DNA from 3 places in the Streptosporangium sp. H13245 genome. Region 2 is predicted to be linked to each of the others. Evidence: riboswitches for the same ligand, from Rfam matches in the RefSeq annotation. Region 2 holds a riboswitch; each other region holds the start of a gene.
The links. Region 2 has a riboswitch for S-adenosylmethionine ahead of ACW9TB_RS11455 (aminotransferase class V-fold PLP-dependent enzyme). Riboswitches for the same ligand answer to the same signal wherever they lie in the genome.
Positions count from the first base shown of each region.

Region 1: another riboswitch for S-adenosylmethionine. It lies ahead of thrC (threonine synthase); the one in region 2 lies ahead of ACW9TB_RS11455 (aminotransferase class V-fold PLP-dependent enzyme).
Region 3: another riboswitch for S-adenosylmethionine. It lies ahead of ACW9TB_RS29335 (glutathione S-transferase C-terminal domain-containing protein); the one in region 2 lies ahead of ACW9TB_RS11455 (aminotransferase class V-fold PLP-dependent enzyme).

Region 1 is NZ_JBSZKT010000011.1:25,177-31,540, reverse strand. It holds gene ACW9TB_RS18990 (MoaD/ThiS family protein) at 310-585, opposite strand; gene thrC (threonine synthase) at 608-1,888, opposite strand; SAM riboswitch class I at 1,903-2,045, opposite strand; gene ACW9TB_RS18980 (S1 family peptidase) at 2,189-3,706, opposite strand; gene ACW9TB_RS18975 (RNA polymerase sigma factor) at 3,910-4,467, opposite strand; gene ACW9TB_RS18970 (alpha,alpha-trehalose-phosphate synthase (UDP-forming)) at 4,707-6,131, shown strand; gene ACW9TB_RS18965 (MFS transporter) at 6,218-6,364, shown strand, end outside.
Region 2 is NZ_JBSZKT010000004.1:359,652-366,015, reverse strand. It holds gene ACW9TB_RS11465 (acyltransferase family protein) at 1-297, opposite strand, end outside; gene ACW9TB_RS11460 (NADH-quinone oxidoreductase subunit D) at 477-1,661, opposite strand; gene ACW9TB_RS11455 (aminotransferase class V-fold PLP-dependent enzyme) at 1,679-2,986, opposite strand; SAM riboswitch class IV at 3,039-3,154, opposite strand; gene ACW9TB_RS11450 (TerC family protein) at 3,386-4,213, shown strand; gene ACW9TB_RS11445 (cytochrome P450) at 4,389-5,588, shown strand; gene ACW9TB_RS11440 (SAM-dependent methyltransferase) at 5,754-6,364, opposite strand, start outside.
Region 3 is NZ_JBSZKT010000028.1:97,856-104,219, forward strand. It holds gene ACW9TB_RS29325 (ABC transporter substrate-binding protein) at 1-709, opposite strand, end outside; gene ACW9TB_RS29330 (FAD/NAD(P)-binding protein) at 769-2,526, opposite strand; gene ACW9TB_RS29335 (glutathione S-transferase C-terminal domain-containing protein) at 2,523-3,458, opposite strand; SAM riboswitch class IV at 3,500-3,612, opposite strand; gene ACW9TB_RS29340 (DUF402 domain-containing protein) at 3,665-4,186, shown strand; gene ACW9TB_RS29345 (ABC transporter permease) at 4,290-5,042, opposite strand; gene ACW9TB_RS29350 (ATP-binding cassette domain-containing protein) at 5,035-5,973, opposite strand; gene ACW9TB_RS29355 (TetR/AcrR family transcriptional regulator) at 6,074-6,364, shown strand, end outside.

The DNA.
Region 1 (6,364 bases), on a different contig from region 2:
TTCCTCTCGCGAAGTCCTCAATCTCCGGGGCGGACTTCGCTCCGTCGATCGTTCCGACCATACCTGTGGGAAGCGGTAGGGCAACAGAGTCAAGCACCAAACTACCTCTTTACTAGAGCTTTCTGTACGAGAGCAGAGTTTCACCATCACTATTAGTTAGTTAAGGGTCACGTTATTCATCCGCGCCACAAATATGAGCTTGTGTCATAAAACACGGCACCCACCCGGCCGGAGCCGGGTGGGTGCCGTGAAGTCGCGAGCCCACAGGGGGCGGGGCGGCGCGGTCAGGGCCGCGCGAGGGCGGGAGAATCAGCCTCCGGCCACCGCCGGGATGATGGAGACCTGAACGCCGGGGGGCGTGGCCGTGTCGAGGTTGTCAACAAAACGGACGTCCTCATCCCCCACATAGACGTTGACAAAACGTCGGATCTTTCCCGCTTCATCAAGAATCCGGGCACCGATCCCCGGGAAGTCCGCGTCGAGCTTCTGAAGAACATCGCGCAGGGTCTCCCCCTCTCCGTTCACCTCGGCGGCACCATCGGTGTAAGTCCGGAGAATCGTCGGAATCCGCACAGAAACGCTCATAATTCAGTACCTTTCACGATTTCTAGGCGATAGCCGCACGGAATGCGTCAAGAGAAGGCCGAATCACCGCGGTCGGGCGTGCCTCCGCGGCTACCGCGTCGAGGGTCTTGAGACCGTCGCCGGTGTTGAGGACCACGGTCTCGGCGTCGGGGTCGAGCGTGCCCGAGGCGACCAGCTTGCGCAGCACCCCGACGACGACGCCTCCCGCGGTCTCGGCGAAGATGCCCTCGGTCCTGGCCAGCAGCCGGATCGCGTCGACGATCTCGGCGTCGGTGACGTCCTCGACCGCGCCGCCGGTGCGGCGGGCGATGTCCAGGACGTACGGGCCGTCGGCCGGGTTGCCGATCGCCAGCGACTTGGCGATCGTGTCCGGCTTGACCGGGCGGATCACGTCGTGGCCCGCCTTGTAGGCGGCGGAGACCGGGGAGCACCCCTCGGCCTGGGCCGCGAAGATCTTGTAGGGCTTGTCCTCGACGAGGCCGAGCGCGATCAGCTCCTTGAAGCCCTTGTCGACCTTCGTGAGCTGCGAGCCCGACGCGACCGGGATGACGATCTGGTCGGGGACGCGCCAGCCGAGCTGCTCGGCGATCTCGTAGGCCAGCGTCTTGGACCCCTCCGCGTAGTAGGGCCGGAGGTTGACGTTGACGAAGCCCCACTGGTCGCCCAGCTCGTCGCCGATGAGCTCGGAGCAGAAGCGGTTCACGTCGTCGTACGTGCCCTCGATGCCGATGAGCCTGCCGCCGTACACGGAGGCCATGACGATCTTTGCCTGTTCGAGGTCGGAGGGGATGAAGACGCAGGCGTCCAGCCCGGCCCGCGCGGCGGCGGCGGTCACGGCACCGGCCAGGTTGCCGGTGGAGGAGCAGGAGAGGGTGTGGAAACCGAAGTTTCTGGCCGCCTCGACGGCGATAGCCACCACGCGGTCCTTGAAGGAGTGCGTGGGGTTGCCGGAGTCGTCCTTCACGTGCAGGGAGCGGATGCCCAGCTCGCGGGCGAGGTTTCCGGCGTTGACGAGCTTGGTCCAGCCGGGCGCCATGTTGGGCTTGGAGGCCACGTCCGCGGGGACGGGCAGCAGCGAGCGGTAGCGCCAGATGTTGGTCGGCCCCTCGGCGATCCGCTCCCGGGTCACACGCCCGAAGTCGTACGCGATCTCAAGGGGCCCGAAACACTCCGTACAGGCGAAGTCGGGACCGAGGTCGTAGCGGGCACCGCACTCCCGGCAGGACAGGGCCACGGCGGGGCCGAAGCGCCGGTCGTCGGCACGAGCGGAGGAGGAGGTGTTCTCAGTGGTTGCGAGCGCCATGAAGCGAGGCCTTTCCCTCATCTTCGTCTGCGGACCACCCTGGTCACAGACCGGAATTGGCACCTGTCCCGGCCGACCTCGTTCAGATCACGAGTCTTGAACCGGGATGGTTGCCGGGGCTTCGCAGGGCCGGTCCCTCCACCCCTCTGGATGAGCAAATATTCAGTTGGAAACCTGACGCGCAGGTCCTAAGCACTCTACCTCGCCCCGCCGTCCTCCTGACCTCTTGTCTCACTGGGCGAGACTTGACGTGTTATCCAGCGGAACCGGCGGGTTCGGGGCCCAGGTCGCGAGGACGGGTCACGGTGTCCTGTACCCCAGGGTGTAGGGGCCGGAACCGGTCGCTGCGAGCACCCGGTAGCGGTAGTAACCGGCCGTACCGGTGTAGGAGATCCTCTCGTCGGGACCCGCGCCGTCGGAGGTGGCGACGATCAGCCAGCTCCCGCCGCTCCACTTCTGCAGGTACAGGTCGAAGTCGGTGCCGTCACCGGCGTCCAGGCAGGCGGTGTGAAGACCCGTGACGGTCGACGCGTAGTACCGGCCGCCCGGCCGGTAGACGGACCGGCCGGTGGCCAGGGTGCCGCTCCGGGTGTACGGGAAGCCGGTGCAGGTGCCCGTGACCGGTGGCGGCGGGTTGCCCGCGGTGGTCCTCAGGTCCAGGCCGTAGGCGGTGAGGATCTCGCCGACCGGCTGGAAGTAGGTGGTGCCGCCCTGGCCGCAGTTGCCCGAGCCGCCGGAGGTGACCCCCTGGGCCTGGTCGACGGAGATGAAGGCGCCGCCGGAGTCGCCGGGTTCGGCGCAGACGTTGGTCCGGGTCAGGCCGAAGACGGTGCCCTGGGGATAGGTGACGCTGGCGTCGCGCTGCTGGACGAGGCCGCAGTGCCAGTCGGTGGTGGATCCGGACCGGCAGATCGAGGCCCCCTCGATGGCGATGCGGGCGCCCGCGACGGGAACGGTGCCGCCCGCGCCGTTGTCCACCGCCGGGGTCGCCGCCCAGTGGGCGTTGGTCTCGATCCAGGAGTAGTCGTCGCCCGGGAAGGAGGAGCCCTGGAAGACACCCTGGACGACCCGGTTGTAGCCGGTCGTGGCGTCGCCCGGCCTGCCGCAGTGCCCGGCGCTGACGAAGCCGTTGTGAGTGCCCCTGATCACGGGGAAACCGATCGAGCAGCGGCTGACGACGCCGATGTAGTAGGCGTTGCCGCCCACCAGGTCGTGCAGGGGCAGCGGAACCTCGGTGGAGGGCAGCACGACCACCGCGCCCGTGTCCACGCCCGCGCTCTCGACGAAGTTCTGGGCGTTCTCGGGTTTCGGGGAGAGGACGACCACCTTGTTGCTCTTCACGTCGACGAAGCGCGCGCTCGACACGAGCGGCTTCGGGGGCAGGGCGTCGTCGATCTTCTGTTTGATCGCGGCGAGCCGCTCCAGCGACCTGGGGACGACCTCGGCCAGGGCTCCCGCTTCGAGGATCGCGGGGATGTCGGCGGGAGCGGTGGTGGCCACCACCAGGGTGTGCGCGCTGTTTCCCCGGAGCCAGGCTCCGCCAAAACGATGGCCGAGCCTCCTGCCCAGCCGTGCCGCGATCGGGCTCAGGCGGATCTCGTTGAGCAGCCGCGCCTGGGCCTGGACAGGGGTCAGCCCCAGGCCCCGCTCGATCGCCTCCAACATGCCGGGCGGCGGCTGCCGCGCCACCGACGCGCCCGCGACGGCGGGCGGGGCTTGTGCGTCCACCTCGCGTCCGGCACCCGCCGGTACGGCGGCCAGGGCGAGTGCGGTGAAGATCAGGGCGCATCCCGTGACGACGACGTGTCTGCGGAACATGCGGGCTCTCCTCGACCTCTGCCTGCGAAGCGCGAGGGGGATCACCACATGTCATCGCTTGGTCACGCGATGCGGGCAACGCCACCTTAAATCAGGTGAGGCCACCGGGACCGTACGCCACGCGGAGGGTGCCCACCGGCCGATCGGCCCCGCTTTCCCGGGCCGCGCACGGGTCCCGTCTCGGAAAGGATCCTCGGAAAGGATCAGAAGCCGTAGGCGTCGCCCAGGGCTCCCTGGACGTACTTGCGCGCCTGGTGGATGCGTGACTTGGCGGTGCCCAGCGGGATCTTGAGCTGCTCGGCCACCTCGTTGTAGTCGAGCTGGCAGATGTCGCGCAGCACCAGCGCCTGGGCCAGCTCGGGCTTCTCGGCCTCCAGCGCCTCCATCGCGTCGAGCAGGTCGAGCCGGGACCCGGCGATCACGCTCACCCGGGCGACGTCCGGCTTCTGCAGCGGCAGCTCGTCCGAGCTCTGCTCGGCGGCGCGGCGCTTCAGCGAGCGGTAGGTGGTCCTGGCGCAGTTGGCGGTCACGATGTGCAGCCAGGTGCTGAACCGGGCACGCCCCTCGAAGCGGCCGATGTTGCGCGCCACCGCGAGCAGGGTGTCCTGGCATGCCTCCTCGGCGTCCTGCCGGAAGGGGAGGATCCGGCCGCAGTGCCTGAGCACGGCGGGCTCGATCCGCTTCAGCAGCTCACCGAGCGCGCGGTGGTCTCCCTGGGCGGCCGATCGGGCCAGGTCCTCGGTCGTCTCGTCCAGCGCCATCACAGGCCCCCATCAGCGGTCACGGTCGTTGGACATCCTATGGTCGGGACCTCGGACGGTGTCCCTCCCTCCCCGCCACAAAAAGAGGGATACAGCGGGGCTCATCACTTCACCTGCTGACAAGAGCTGACACAATTCGATGAACGCCATTCTTTCGTTGACCTGAAGAGCGAGGACAGCCCGGTGAGGTGCCGGTTAACCTTCAGGACAGGCGTGTCCCTAGCCAGTGAAGGGATCTCATGAGCGCGATCCTGGTGGCCTCCAACCGCGGCCCCGTCTCCTTCACCCTCTCCGAGGACGGCTCGCTGTCCATGCGCAGGGGAGGTGGCGGCCTGGTCTCCGGCCTGTCGGAGGTCGCGAAGGACCTCAACGTCCTGTGGGTCTGCGCGGCGCTGTCCGACGGCGACCGCGGCGCCGTACGGCTGGCGCCCGGCGGCAGGATCGACCAGGCGGGCTACGACACCGGGGCGGTGCGGATGCTCCACATCCCCCCGGCGACCTTCCACCGCGCCTACAACGCGGTCGCCAACTCCACCCTCTGGTTCGTCCACCACCTCCTCTACGACACCCCCAACAGGCCGTTCTTCGACGCCAGGTTCCGCAGGGAGTGGGAGTCGTACCAGGCCTACAACGAGGCCTTCGCGATGGCGCTGGCCGAGGAGGGCTCGCACGGGGCGCGGGTGATGGTGCAGGACTACCACCTGAGCCTGGTCCCGGCCATGCTCAGGGGGGAGCGGCCCGACCTGCGGGTGGCGCACTTCTCGCACACGCCGTGGGCCCCGCCCGAATACTTCAGCCTGCTCCCCGACGACGTGGCGACCGAGCTCCTCGAAGGCATCCTGGGCGCCGACCACGCGGGCTTCCTCACCGACCGCTGGGGCGGGGCGTTCATGGACTGCTGCGAGACGGTGCTCGGCGCGCGGGTCGACCGCGCGGAGCGTACGGTCACCCACCAGGGCAGGACCACCCGGATCGGCACCCACAGCCTGGGCGTGGACGGCAAGGCGCTCTGGACCCGGGCGTCCGAGCCCGACGTGGAGTCGCACATGGCCGCGCTCCGTGCCCAGGTGGGCGACCGCAGGCTGATCGTGCGGATCGACAGGACGGAGCTGTCGAAGAACATCGTGCGGGGCCTGGTCGCCTACAAGCAGTTCCTCGCGGCCCACCCGGAGTGGCACGGCCGGGTCACCCACCTCGCCTTCGCCTACCCGTCCCGGCACGACCTGCCCGAGTACCGCGAGTACACCGCGGCGGTGCAGCGCTGCGCCGAGGAGATCGAGGACGAGTACGCCACCGAGGACTGGGACCCGCTGATCCTCAACGTCGACGACGACTACCCGCGCTCGCTGGCCGCCTACCGGCTGGCCGACGTGCTGCTCGTCAACCCGATCCGCGACGGCATGAACCTGGTGGCCAAGGAGGGGCCGATCCTGTCTCCGCACAGCGCGCTGGTGCTGTCGCGGGAGGCGGGGGCCGCCGCCGAGCTGGGCGAGCACGCGCTCACGGTCAACCCCTACGACGTCTCGGCCACGGCCGCCGCGCTGCACGAGGGCCTGACGATGCCCTCGGACGAGCGCGCCAGGAGGGGCGTCCTGCTGGCCGCCGCGGCGACCGCCCTCCCTCCGCACCGGTGGTTCGCCGAGCAGCTCGACGCCCTCGGGTGATGGCTTGACTCACTAAATAGCTTTAGACCTGTATGAGATAGTTTTTGCGGCTATTTCACTTTTTCTGGCGTACGGGGAGAACCGAGTTGACCGCGATCGCGCCCGTCCGGCTGATCCGCGACCGCGCGACCTGGCTGATCTATCTTCAGCTCGGCGTCTTCGCCACCTACCTGTACGGCCTCAGCGCCGCGCTCCCGCTGCTCCGCCTCGACCAGGGCGTGTCCCAGGCGGTC
Region 2 (6,364 bases):
CCGCCACACGAAGGTGCCGATGCCGACCCCGCGCTCGCGGGCCCGGTTCCACGACAGCAGGTGGACGTGTCCGCCCACGTAGAAGAAGAGCGGCAGCACCTGCAGCAGCCAGGTCAGGATCCACAGCCCCGAGGTGAAGCCCAGCGGGCTCGTCGGCGAGGGGCCGTCAGGCCCCCACTGCAGGATCGTGAACGCCCAGTGCCAGACGACCACGACGATCAGGCTGAAGGCGCGCAGCCAGTCGACGTACCGGTCCCGCCGCGGCCCGCCCGCGACCGCGGGAGCCCCGGGCGGCACGGAATCCGAGGGCGCGGCGACTCCGGAAGAGGGTGCGACGGCTCCGGAAGAGGGTGCGACGGCTCCGGAAGGGGTTTCGGGGGTTTCCAGGGATGGCGGCGTCGAAGGGGAAGGCGGCGTCGAAGGGGTCGCCCTCTCCTGCTCCCCACCGGGTTCGATCATGCGGTTCCAACCGTGCCTTACTTGTCGATGTCGCCGACGACGAAGAACATCGAGCCCAGGATGGCCACCATGTCCGAGACCAGGTGGCCGGGGAGCATCTCCCGCAGCACCTGGACGTTGTTGAAGGAGGCCGAGCGGAGCTTCATCCGCCACGGCGTCTTCTCCCCGCGCGAGACCAGGTAGTAGCCGTTGAGGCCGAGCGGGCTCTCCGTCCAGGCGTAGGTGTGGCCCTCGGGCACCTTCAGCACCTTGGGCAGGCGCTGGTTGACCGGCCCCGGGGGCAGGTCGAGGAGCCGTTCCACGCAGGCGTCGGCCAGGTCGAGGGAGACCTTCACCTGCTCCAGCAGCACCTCGAACCGGGCGTGGCAGTCTCCGGCCGACCGGGTGACGACCTTCACCGGCAGCTCGCCGTAGGCGAGGTACGGCTCGTCCCTGCGCAGGTCGACGTCGACGCCGGAGGCGCGGGCGATCGGGCCGCTCACGCCGTACTGCATGATCGTCTCGCGGTCGAGGACGCCCACCCCGCGCGTGCGGGCGAGGAAGATCTCGTTCCCGGTGACCAGGTTCTCGATGTCGGGCAGCCGCCGCCGTACGTCGGCCACGGCCTGGGCGACCCGGCCCGTCCACCCCTCGGGGATCTCCTCCTTGAGGCCGCCGACCCGGTTGAACATGTAGTGCATGCGCCCGCCGGAGATCTCCTCCATCACGGCCTGGAGGGTCTCGCGCTCCCGGAACGCGTAGAAGACCGGGGTGATCGCGCCCAGCTCCAGCGGATAGGACCCGAGGAACATCAGGTGGCTGAGCACCCGGTTGAGCTCGGCCATCAGCGTGCGCGTCCAGACCGCCCTGACCGGCACCTCCATGCCGAGCATCCGCTCCACCGCGAGCACGACGCCCAGCTCGTTGGCGAACGCCGACAGCCAGTCGTGCCGGTTGGCCAGCACGATGATCTGCCGGTAGTCGCGCACCTCGAAGAGCTTCTCGGCCCCCCGGTGCATGTAGCCCACGATCGGCTCGGCCGCGCTGATCCGTTCGCCGTCCAGCGTGAGGCGCAGCCGCAGCACGCCGTGCGTGGACGGGTGCTGCGGCCCGATGTTGAGGATCATGTCCTCGGTCGCGAGCTCCTTGCCGTACGCCCCCCGCACGGCCTCGGCGCCCGCGCCCATCCCCACGCTCAGCTCACGGGGCGCGCCTTCAGTCATAGGGCCATGCTGTCACGTCAGCCGCGCGAGGCAAGATCCCGCAGGGCGCCGATCAGCCGGTCGACGTGCTCGGAGGTCGTACCGATGCCGATGGAGGCGCGGACGGCGGAGGCGGTGACGTCGTCGCAGCCGCCGTCCTTGGCGCCCAGCAGGTGCCGTACGAAGGGGTGGGCGCAGAACTTGCCGTCGCGGACGCCGATGCCGTAGTCGCCGGACAGGGCCTCGGCGACCTCGCGGGCGGTGAAGCCGTCCACCACGAAGGAGACGATGCCGACGCGCGGGTGGTCCGGGCCCCACAGGGACAGCTCGTGGACGCCGGGGATCGAGGCGAGGCCCGCGCGCAGGCGCCCGAGGAGGCGCTCCTCCTCGCGGACCAGCGGGGTCCAGCCGGTGGCGGTCAGGGCGTCGCAGGCCGCGGCGAGCGCGACGGCGCCCAGCACGTTCGGGGTCCCCGCCTCGTGGCGGGCCTCGGGGTCGTCGTGCCACTCGGTGCCGTCGTCGTTCACGGCCTTCACCGCGCCGCCGCCCCGCAGGTACGGCTCGGCCTCCGCCAGCCAGTCGGAACGGCCGATCAGCGCGCCGGTGCCGAACGGCGCGTAGAGCTTGTGGCCGGAGAAGACCACGTAGTCCAGGTCGAGCGCCGTCAGGTTGAGGCGGCGGTGCGGGACGAGCTGCGCGGCGTCGACGAGGACGCGGGCCCCGTGGCGGTGGGCGATGTGGGCCAGCGCGGCGATCGGCCAGAGCTCCCCGGTGACGTTGGAGGCGGCGGTCACGACGAGCAGCTTGGGGCCGTCGATCGAGGCGAGGGCGTCGTCGGCGGCGCGGACGGCCTCGCCGGGGAAGGCGGGGGCCGCGAGCCGCACGACCCGCTCCCAGGGCAGCAGCGAGGCGTGGTGCTCGGTGTCGAAGACCACGGCGGTGGTGCCCTCGGGCAGGCTGCGGGCGAGCAGGTTGGTCGCGTCCGTGGTGTTGCGGGTGAAGATCACCGAGTCGTCGGGACGGGCGCCGACGAAGGCGCGCACCGTGTGCCTGGCCTGCTCGTAGCGGGCCGTGGTCAGCTGGGACGCGTACCCGGCGCCGCGGTGGACGCTGGAGTAGGCCGGGAGCGCGGCGGCGACGGCGGCGCTCACCGGCTCCAGACAGGGGGCGCTCGCGGCGTAGTCGAGGTTGGCGTAGCGGACGAGCCTGCCGCCCCTGACCGGGACCTCCAGGTCCGAGCCGAGCACGGTCGGGATCGGCCGGTCACCGGACACGTGGCTCTCGGGGACGGTCACCGGGTCGGCGGCGGGGGTCGCGGGGGTGCTGAAGATCGTCAGGGTGGACACGCCATGGCTCCTTCGAGGTCATCGGACCCCAACCCATGGCATAGGTGCCTGGAGCCCGCGCTTGCCCGGCACACCTCGTGCCGGACCAGGTCCTCACCCGGGGCACCCCGCCGCGGACGCGAGGGTTGCCGGCCAGCGAGCCGGGGCTTGTCACTGGCACTCATGACCTACGGGGGAACTATAACCGACGCCCCGCGGTGCCCCGCAAGTCCGAAACGTGATCAACCCGATATCGGGCCGGGGCGGGCACTTCCGGGAGCGTCCGGCGAATTCACAGCGAAGTGTGATGACGGGGAAGGAACTCAGAGCGTTCCCCGGTCGTCCTGGCAGTCAGCCGAAGAAGCGTTCGGGCAGTTGGCCGACGGTGTGTTCAAGCGCCGACCGACGAAGGAGAAAGCAATGGACTGGGTGACCAGCCCGGAGATATGGATAGGGTTCTTCACCCTTGTCGCCCTGGAGATCGTCCTGGGAATCGACAACATCATCTTCATCTCGATCCTGGTGGGCAAGCTCCCGCCCGAACAGCGCGACAAGGCCCGCAAGCTCGGCCTTGCCGTAGCCCTGATCAGCCGCCTCCTGCTGCTGCTGGCGCTGTCGTGGGTGGTGAGACTCACGGAGCCGATGTTCGAGGTCTTCGGCCAGGGGATATCGGGGCGCGACCTGATCCTGATACTCGGCGGCCTGTTCCTGCTGGGTAAGAGCGTCCACGAGATGCACGGCAGCCTGGAGGGAGATTCCCACCACTCCGAGGGCAAGGTCGCCTCGTCCTTCACCTCGGTGATCATCCAGATCATGATCCTCGACGTCGTCTTCTCGCTCGACTCGGTGATCACCGCGGTCGGCATGGTCGACGAGCTGGGCGTCATGATCGCGGCCGTCATCGTCTCGGTCATCGTGATGCTGGTCGCCTCCGGGCCGATCAGCCGCTTCGTGGACCGGCACCCGAGCATCAAGATGCTCGCCCTGTCCTTCCTGGTGCTGATCGGCGTCGTGCTCATCGCCGAGGGGTTCGAGCAGCACATCTCCAAGGGCTACATCTACTTCGCGATGGCGTTCTCGCTGCTGGTGGAGCTGCTGAACATCCGGATGCGCGGCAAGGCGAAGCGGAAGCCGGTCGAGCTGCGCGCCCGCTACGAGGCCGGGGACCAGCCCGGCCCGGAAACCCCGGCGGGCCGGGCGGACGGGCCGGTCGAGGAGAGGAGGCCGGACGAACGGGCAGGCTCCTAGCGCGGGGTCCACATCCACGGCGTCTCCACGGGAAGCCGGTTCCTGAGACAGGATCCGCGTCCACGGCGTCACCTGCGCGATAGCCCAGGGGAAGCCGGGATCCATGGCGTTACCAGCGCGATGGTCCAGAGAAAGCCGAACGGGCAGGCTCCTGGCGCGGGATTACGATGCTTACGTGCGCTTTGATCCCTGGAATCCGGAATTCGTCGCCCATCCCTACGACGTCTACGACGAGCTGAGGCGGGAGCGGCCGGTCAGTTTCTTCGAGCCGACCGGCCAGTGGCTGGTGGCCAGGCACGCCGACGTCAACGCGTTGTTGCGGGACCGCAGGCTCGGCCGCTCCTACCTGCACGTGGCCTCGCACCGGGAGTTCGGCAGGCCGGACGACCCCGGGTTCCAGGACCCGTTCTGGCGGGTGATCAGGGCGGGGATGCTCGACGTCGAGCCGCCGGTGCACACCAGGCTCCGGCGGCTGGTCTCGAAGGCGTTCACCCCCCGCATGGTCCAGGCGCTCCGTCCCAAGGTCGCCCGCATGGCCGCGGAGCTGGTGGACGTCTTCGTCGAGCGCGGCGGAGGAGACCTGATCGCCGAGGTCGCCGAGCCGCTCCCGGTCACCGTGATCGCCGAGATGCTCGGGGTCCCCGAGGCTGACCGGCACTTGCTGCGGCCCTGGTCGGCCGACATCTGCGGCATGTACGAGCTCCAGCCGTCGGTCGAGGCCCAGCGCACGGCGGTACGGGCGGCCGAGGAGTTCTCCGCCTATCTCGTCGAGCTGGCCCGCGCCCGCAGGGCCGACCCCGGTGACGACCTGATCAGCGCGCTCGCCCTGGTGGCCGACGAGGGCGACCGGCTCACCGAGGAGGAGCTGGTCGGCACCTGCGTGCTGCTGCTCAACGCCGGGCACGAGGCCACCGTCAACGTCACCGGCAACGGCTGGTGGTCGCTGTTCCGCAACCCGGCCGAGCTGGAGCGGCTCCGCGCCGACCATACCCTGCTGCCCACGGCGGTCGAGGAGCTGATGCGCTGGGACACCCCGCTGCAGATGTTCGAACGCTGGGTGCTGGAGGACATCTCGGTGGGCGGGGTCGACATCCCGCGCGGCACCGAGGTGGCACTGCTGTTCGGCTCGGCCAACCGCGACCCCGAGGTCTTCGCCGACCCCGGCCGCCTGGACGTGGGCCGGGCCGACAACCCGCACATCTCCTTCGGCGCCGGTATCCACTTCTGCCTCGGGGCGCCGCTGGCCAGGGTCGAGCTGATCGAGTCGTTCGGCGCCCTGCTGCGCAAGGCGCCGAAGATGGAACTCGTCACCGAGCCCTCCTGGGGACCGGGCTACGTCATCCGGGGCCTGGAGTCCCTCCAGATACGAGTCTGAGAACCGGCCAAACCGACCGACCGGCCAAACCGACCGACCGGCCCGACCGGTCAAATCTGACCGGCCAAAGCGGGCAAAGCGGGTGACGCCACGCACGGCGGGGCGACGGCAGCGTCTCGTCAGGCTTTCGCCGGGTCTAGCCAGGTCTCGCCGGGTCCCGTCAGGTCAGGGACGGCTCTGCGACAGCCAGCCGAACCCGCCGAGGCCGCCCGAGGCGATGAGCTCCGCCTCCTCCGAGGCCCGCGTGAGGGCGTGCAGGTAGCCGCGCGGGTCCTTCCTGGCCTGCTCGACCGGCGGGCGGCTCCCGGTGACGCCGAGGGCGCGCAACGCCTCCCGCTGCGTGGTCAGCGCCGTCGTGACGGCACCGGCGCTCTCGCCGGAGGCCGCGCAGGCGTCGAGCGCCACGTGGGCGGTGATGTCGCACGAGCCGTCGGGCACGGGCGCGACCATCGCCCCGTCGCGGTATCCGGCCAGCGTGCCGTACGGCGGCCGGTCGTCCAGGGTGTGGGTGTAGTCGATCGCGATCGCCCGGCCGCGAGCCAGCCGCACGACCACCGACGCCCAGGCCCTGTCGCGCGGCCTGCCGATCTCGGCCCGCTCGCCCGGGGACCGCATCCGCCACCAGCGGGCCAGCCACGCGAGATCCGCCTCGGAGGGACTGCCGCCGAGCCGCTCCTCACCGTTCGTGACGTTGACCAGGACCAGCCGGGGCCCGTCGGCCGTCTGCTCCGCGATGTCGACGGGGATGTTGTCGAGCCACTCGTTGGCGATCACCA
Region 3 (6,364 bases), on a different contig from region 2:
GGTGCGCCGGTCCCTGGTGGGCGGCGCCGGTGGGCGGCCAGTTGTAGTTCGGGTTGCGCTTGTAGTGGACCTCCTGGCCGGGGGTGAACCGGTCGAGGACGAACGGCCCGGTGCCGACCACGTCGACGCCGCCCGCCTTGAGATCCTTGGCGTTCTTCAGCGACTTCGGGGAGACCTGGCCCGCGTACGGGGAGGAGAGGAAGTCCAGGAACAGCCCGTCGGGGGCCTTCAGCGTGACCTTCAGGGTGTACGGCGCGGTCGCCTCCGCCTTCTCGAAGTTGCGCAGCTGGATGGCGCTGACCGCGGCGTTGTAGCCGGGCGAGACGAGCTGGTCGAGGTTGGCCTTCACCGAGGCGGCGTCGAACTTCTCACCGTCGTGGAAGGTGACGTCGTCGCGGAATTCGAAGGTGTAGGTCAGCCCGTCCTCGGAGACCTTCCAGGACGTGGCCAGCCACGGCAGGAACTCGCCGTTCCTGCCGCGGGCGATCAGCGCGTCGAACTGGTTGTGGACCAGGAGGCGGGCCTTGTTCTGGCCCCACTGGTGCGGGTTGAAGGTGATCGGCTGCGTCTCCACCGCCCACACGAGCGACCCTCCGTCGCCACCGCCGCCCTCGGCACCGGCCGCCGCGCCCGGGGCCCCGTTCCCGGCCCCGCACGCCGTGAGCGCCAGCACCCCGGCGAGCGTCAGGGCGCCCCATCGCAACTTCACGTTCTTCTCCTCGCGCTTTCTCACTACTTGGTTCCGTACGACGTGCCGGTCGGAGCGCTTCATGCGACGTGCCGTCTTGTCTGGGTTCCGGCGGCCTCGGACAGCACGATCCGGGCGAGGGCGTCGGCGTGGCGGAAGAGCGGGGCGTCGAGGCGGGGCCTGGCGAAGCCGCCGGTGGCCCGGCCGCCGACGACCCAGGGGCCGAAGGCGAACCTGCGGGGATGCGGGGTGCCCGACCTGTCGAGCAGGCGGCGGTCGGCGGGCCGTACGTTCACCAGGCCGGACTCCTCGTCGAGCTCGCCGCGGTCGCGGAGCGCGGCGATGAGCGGGTCGACGGCCCGGCTCACGCTGGGCGCGGGCAGCCGGGCCTCGACGAGGGTCGTGGCCGTCACGCCGCCGGGCACGGTGGGGCTCTGGGCCCGCCAGTGCCCGTCGTGGTGGTCGACCTTGAGGTTCGCGCCGAGGAAGGTGACCACCCCGGCCCTGGCCAGGGCGCGCAGTTCCTCCAGCCGGGGTCCCGGCGGGCCGCTGGCGACGTAGCTGAAGAACCCGCCGAACCACGGGTCGGAGACGCCCAGCTCGGCGAGGACGCCGTAGACGGAGATCAGCCCGAGGATCATGGCGTGGTCGGCGCTGTGCGCGGGGTCGGAGCGGCGCTCCAGGTCGGCGGCGAGGTAGCCGTGCATCCACTTCTGCAGACCGGCCTGGTCGCCGAACCGGATGCCGTCCAGCGGCCGGTCGAACCGGTCGAGGTCGAGCCGGTCCAGGTGCCGGGGCACGGTCTCGCGGATCAGCTTGCGCATGCCGAGGCTGCGCCACTCCTCGGCGGCGAAGCCCTCCTCGAACTCCTCCCAGCCCAGCCTGGCGCGCCTGGGGTGGGCGGTGATGAGCTCGCGGTAGTACGCGAAGGCCAGCTCCTTGGCGACGAGCGGCCACACGTCCCGGCGGAAGTGCCACGGCCCCTCGCCCAGCGCCTCGCGGGTGAGGAAGCGCGGCACCGGCGGGCGGGCGCCCGCGAAGGGGTAACCGGTCTTGGAGTGGTACGGCACCCCGCGCCGCGACCCCACCCGCAGGAGCGGCTCGCGCCCGCTGGGCAGGTAGACCAGCTCCCCGTCGTACTCGCGGACGAACCGGCCGCCCCTGCCCGAGGTGAGCAGCACCATCAGGTCTATGAAGGCCAGCCCCATCCCCCGCATGATCACCGGTTCCCCGGCGGGGATGTCGTCCAGGTCGAGGTCCGCCGCGTAGCCGGTGGGCAGGTAGCGCAGCCCCTCGCTCGCGGCCAGACCGGCGAGCGCGTTCTCCTCTCGCGTCGGGGTCACGTCGCCGTGTCCCTGGGCCAGGATCACCGCGTCGGCCTCGATGGTCCGGCCGCCCTCCAGGGTCACCGCCTGGCCGCCGGGGACGTCGGCGAGGTCGACGGCGCGGGCGGCGTGCACGTGCACCCGGACACCGCGCGGCGCGGTCGCCACCGCGTGCCGGAAGACGTGGGAGAGGTAGCCGTTCTGCGCCGGGCGGGAGGCGAACCTGCCGGGGTCGCCGCCGAGCCAGTCGGCCAGCGTGGGCCCGGGGCGGATCGGCCCCTCGCACCGTACCGACTCGTCGGTGAAGAGCGTCACGTCGGCCGCGGCGGAGTTCATCCAGAGCAGGTCCGGCTGGTCGCGCCGCCAGACGCGCCCGCCCCCCGGCGGGTGGGGGTCGATCACGTGGACGTCCAGCGACGGCCAGCCGAGCAGGTCGGTGGCGTTGGCGCAGATGCGCTCCACCAGGCAGGTGCCCGTCGGGCCCGCGCCGACGACGGCGATCGAGGCGCTCATACGGCGGCTCTGCGATGCGGCTGGTCCCAGTCGGCGTGCAGCGGCTCGACCGGGATCCGCCAGGCGTCCGTCTCGCTCCGCCGGTGGGAGATGACGGTGAAGTCGGTGTTCTCGCGGAAGGCGGGGTGGGCGTACAGGTCCCTGGCGTAGGCCCACAGGTTGGGGAAGGCGGTCAGCGGGCGCTCGCTGATCCTGGCCGCCGGGTTGTCGCTCAGGTCGAAGCGGAGCAGGGTCGGCCAGAGCCGCACGTCCGCCTCGGTGATCCCCGAGCCGAACAGGAACCTGCGGTCGGCCAGCCGGGCGTCCAGCTCGTCCAGGAAGGCGACCACGGTCCCGCGCGCCTCGGTGTACGCGGCCTCGGTGGTGGCCGACGCCACCCGGCCCGCCGCCGTGTTGACGATGTCGTAGATCCTCGTGTTGAGCTCGTCGATCTCCGGCCGGAGCTCCTCGGGGTAGAGGTCGGCCTCGGGGTCGCCGCCGAACCGGGTGGCCAGGTCGATCGTGATGTCGGGGAAGTTGTTGCTGACAATGCGGCCGGTCGTCCTGTCCCACAGGACCGGCACCGAGACGTGCCCGTCGAAGCCGGGCTCGGTCGCCTCGTACGCCTGCCGCAGGATGGTGAACCCGTTGACCGGGTCGGCGCCGCGCCGCTCGCGGAACGCCCACCCGCGCCCGTCGCGCTCGTCGTCGACGTAGGAGAGCGAGACCACGTCCTGGAGTCCCTTGAGGGAGCGCACGATGGCCGCGCGCTGCGCGTACGGACAGACGGCCGCGACGTAGAGGTGGTAGCGCCCCGGCTCGGCGGGGAAGGCGGATGTGCCGATCCGTCCCTGGAAGGGGTAGCGCGGGCCGGGCCTGCCACCGGGCCGGTAGTGGCCGTGGGTGTCGAGGTCGACGGGGCTCGCGTGGTTCAGTGTGCTGGTCTTCGGCATCTGACGCTCCCGGGCATGTCTCGGTGACCCCCGTGAAGGGGTCCGCGCGCTTGCGGCACGCCCACCGTGCCGCCTGGTCTCCCCCGGGGGCACCCCGCCGCGGTGCGAGGGTTGCCGGTCAGTCAGCCGGGGCTTCGCACTGACACTCTTAACCTATTTAGAAGGTAGGAAATACATAGATCTCTGTCAAGCCTTAATGTCGGGGAATGTCCTATGAGAGCGTGAACGTGGTCTACCGCAAGTACGACGGCTCGCTGCACTGGCACCACCGCGGCCTGTTGCTCGGGGAGGACGAGCACGGGGTGTGGACGGGGTGCGTGGCCAACTCCAGCGGCCACAAGGGGGACGGTCCCGCGGTCGCCTGGCCGCACCCGTTCGTGATGCTCTTCCCCCGCGACGCCTGGTGGACGGCCGCGTTCAACACCGCCCCGCACAAGCACGAGATCTACTGCGACATCTCCACGGTGCCGGAGTGGAGCGACGGCGAGGTCACCATGGTCGACCTGGACCTCGACGTGATCCGGACCCGCCGCAACCTGCTGAAGGGCCGTCCGGGCCGGGTCTTCCTGGACGACGAGGACGAGTTCGAGGAGCACCGGGTCACGTACGCCTACCCGCCCGACGTGGTGGAGAGCGCCCGCGCCTCGGCCGCCTGGCTGATGGAGGCCGTCACCGCCCGCACCGCCCCCTTCGGGGACGCGCCGCACTGGCTCACCCTGGTCAGCTGAGCCCGGGCCCCTCGAAGCGAATCCACCGCGCCCCGGTCTCCGGGGCACGGTGGGGTCCATCCCGTACGGACCGCCGCGCCGCGCCGAGGGCGGTCCCGCGACCTCAGCGGGTACGGCGGCGGAACAGCCCTCCGGAGAGGACCGCCGAGACCAGCAGGAAACCCGCGCACCAGGCCAGCGCCTTCCACGGGTCGCCGCCCACGGGCCGGTCGAGCAGCAGGCCGCGTACGGACTCGATGATCGGCGTGGCCGGCTGGTTCTCCGCGAACCCGTGCAACCACGTGGGCATGGTGTGCACCGGGACGAAGGCGCTGCTCGGGTAGGGCAGGAACATCACGAGGAAGGTGAAACCGCCCGCCGCCTCCGGCGTCCTGGACAGCAGGCCGACCACGGCCGAGACCGCGGAGATGGCCAGGACGAACACCACCAGGATCCCCACCGTCGCGGCCCAGCCCGCCAGTCCCGCCTCCGGCCGGAAACCGAGCAGGAACGCGACGGCGAACACGACGGCGAGCGAGGCGAGGTTGCGCACGGTGCTGGCGGCCACGTGCCCGCCCAGGAACGCCCCGCCGCCGACGTCCATCGACCTGAACCTGTCGACGATCCCCCGGCTCATGTCCTGGCTGACGGCGACCGCGGTGAGCGAGGCGCCGTAGGAGGCGCACATGACGAGGATGCCGGGGACGGCGTAGGTGACGTAGTCGACGCCGGTCTGGATCGCGCCGCCGAGCAGATAGACGAACAGCAGCATGACCAGGACGGGCATCAGGAACGAGGTGAGCAGCGCGTCGAGGTTGCGCAGCGACAGGCGGACGGCACGGCCGGTCATGACCGGCCAGGCGACGAGGTCAGACACCGGCCCGCTCCCTGTTCGTCAGGGCGAGGAACGCGTCGTCGAGCGTGGCTCCTCGCACGGTGAACCTCTCGACCGCCGAACGCCCCGGGTCCACCTCGTCCAGCAGGGCACGGATCTCCGCGGCACTCCCGCCGGTGGCCGCCCCGACGGTCAGCCTGGCGAGATCGGCGTGGACGGCACGGGCCCCGAGAAGGCGCGTCACCTCGGCGAACGACCGCGCGTCGGCCAGGACGAGATCCAGCCGCCAGGCGGCGACCCTCGCCTTGAGCTCGTCGGCGGTCCCCTCCGCCACCACCCGCCCTCCGTCGAGCAGCGCGATCCTGTCGGCCAGGCTGTCGGCCTCCTCCAGATACTGGGTGGTCAGGAAGACGGTGGTGCCCGAGCCGGTGAGCTGGGTGATCACCTCCCACATCGCCTGCCTGCTGCGCACGTCGAGCCCCGTGGTCGGCTCGTCGAGAAAGATCACCGACGGCGCGCCGACCAGCCCCGCGGCCAGGTCCAGGCGTCGCCACATGCCCCCCGAGTACGTGCCGACCCGTCGTTTTCCCGCCTCGACCAGGTCGAACCGCTCCAGTAGCTCGGCCGCCCTGCGGCGGGCCCCTCCGCGCGACAGGCCGGACAGGCGGCCCATCATCCTCAGGTTCTCCTCGCCGGTCAGCAGCTCGTCGACCGCCGCGTGCTGGCCGGTCAGGCTGATGGCACGGCGGACGCGGCGGCGGTCGCGGACGACGTCGAACCCGGCGACCGTGGCGCGTCCCGCGTCCGGCGTGACCAGCGTCGCCAGGGTGCGCACGGTCGTCGTCTTGCCCGCGCCGTTGGAACCGAGCAGCGCGTACACGCTGCCCTTGGCGACGCGCAGGTCGACGCCGGTCAGGACGGTGACCGGGCCGTAGGACTTGGTGAGGCCGACCACCTCTATCGCTGGTTCCACTACCCCTCCTGTGTATGGCGTACGCTCTACTGTTTATGTCATACGCGATATTGCGTAAGGTATACACTCACAGAAAAGGACGGTCAAGCCCGGGAGCGCGATGGAAGTGCCGGAGAGCGTGGAGATCGCCTGGGGTCTGCGAGAGCGGCCGGGCAAGGGTCCCAAACGCACCCTGAGCCTGGAGCACATCGTGGAGGCGGCCCTGCGGGTGGGCTCGGCGGAGGGGCTCGCCGCGGTCTCGATGAGCAAGATCGCCGCCGAGCTCGACGTCTCCACGATGGCGCTCTACCGCTACGTCTCCTCCAAGGGCGACCTGCTCATGCTCATCACCGACGCGGTGCTCGGCCCGCTGCCCCAGCTCCCGGAGCCGGGCGACGACTGGCGTCAGGGC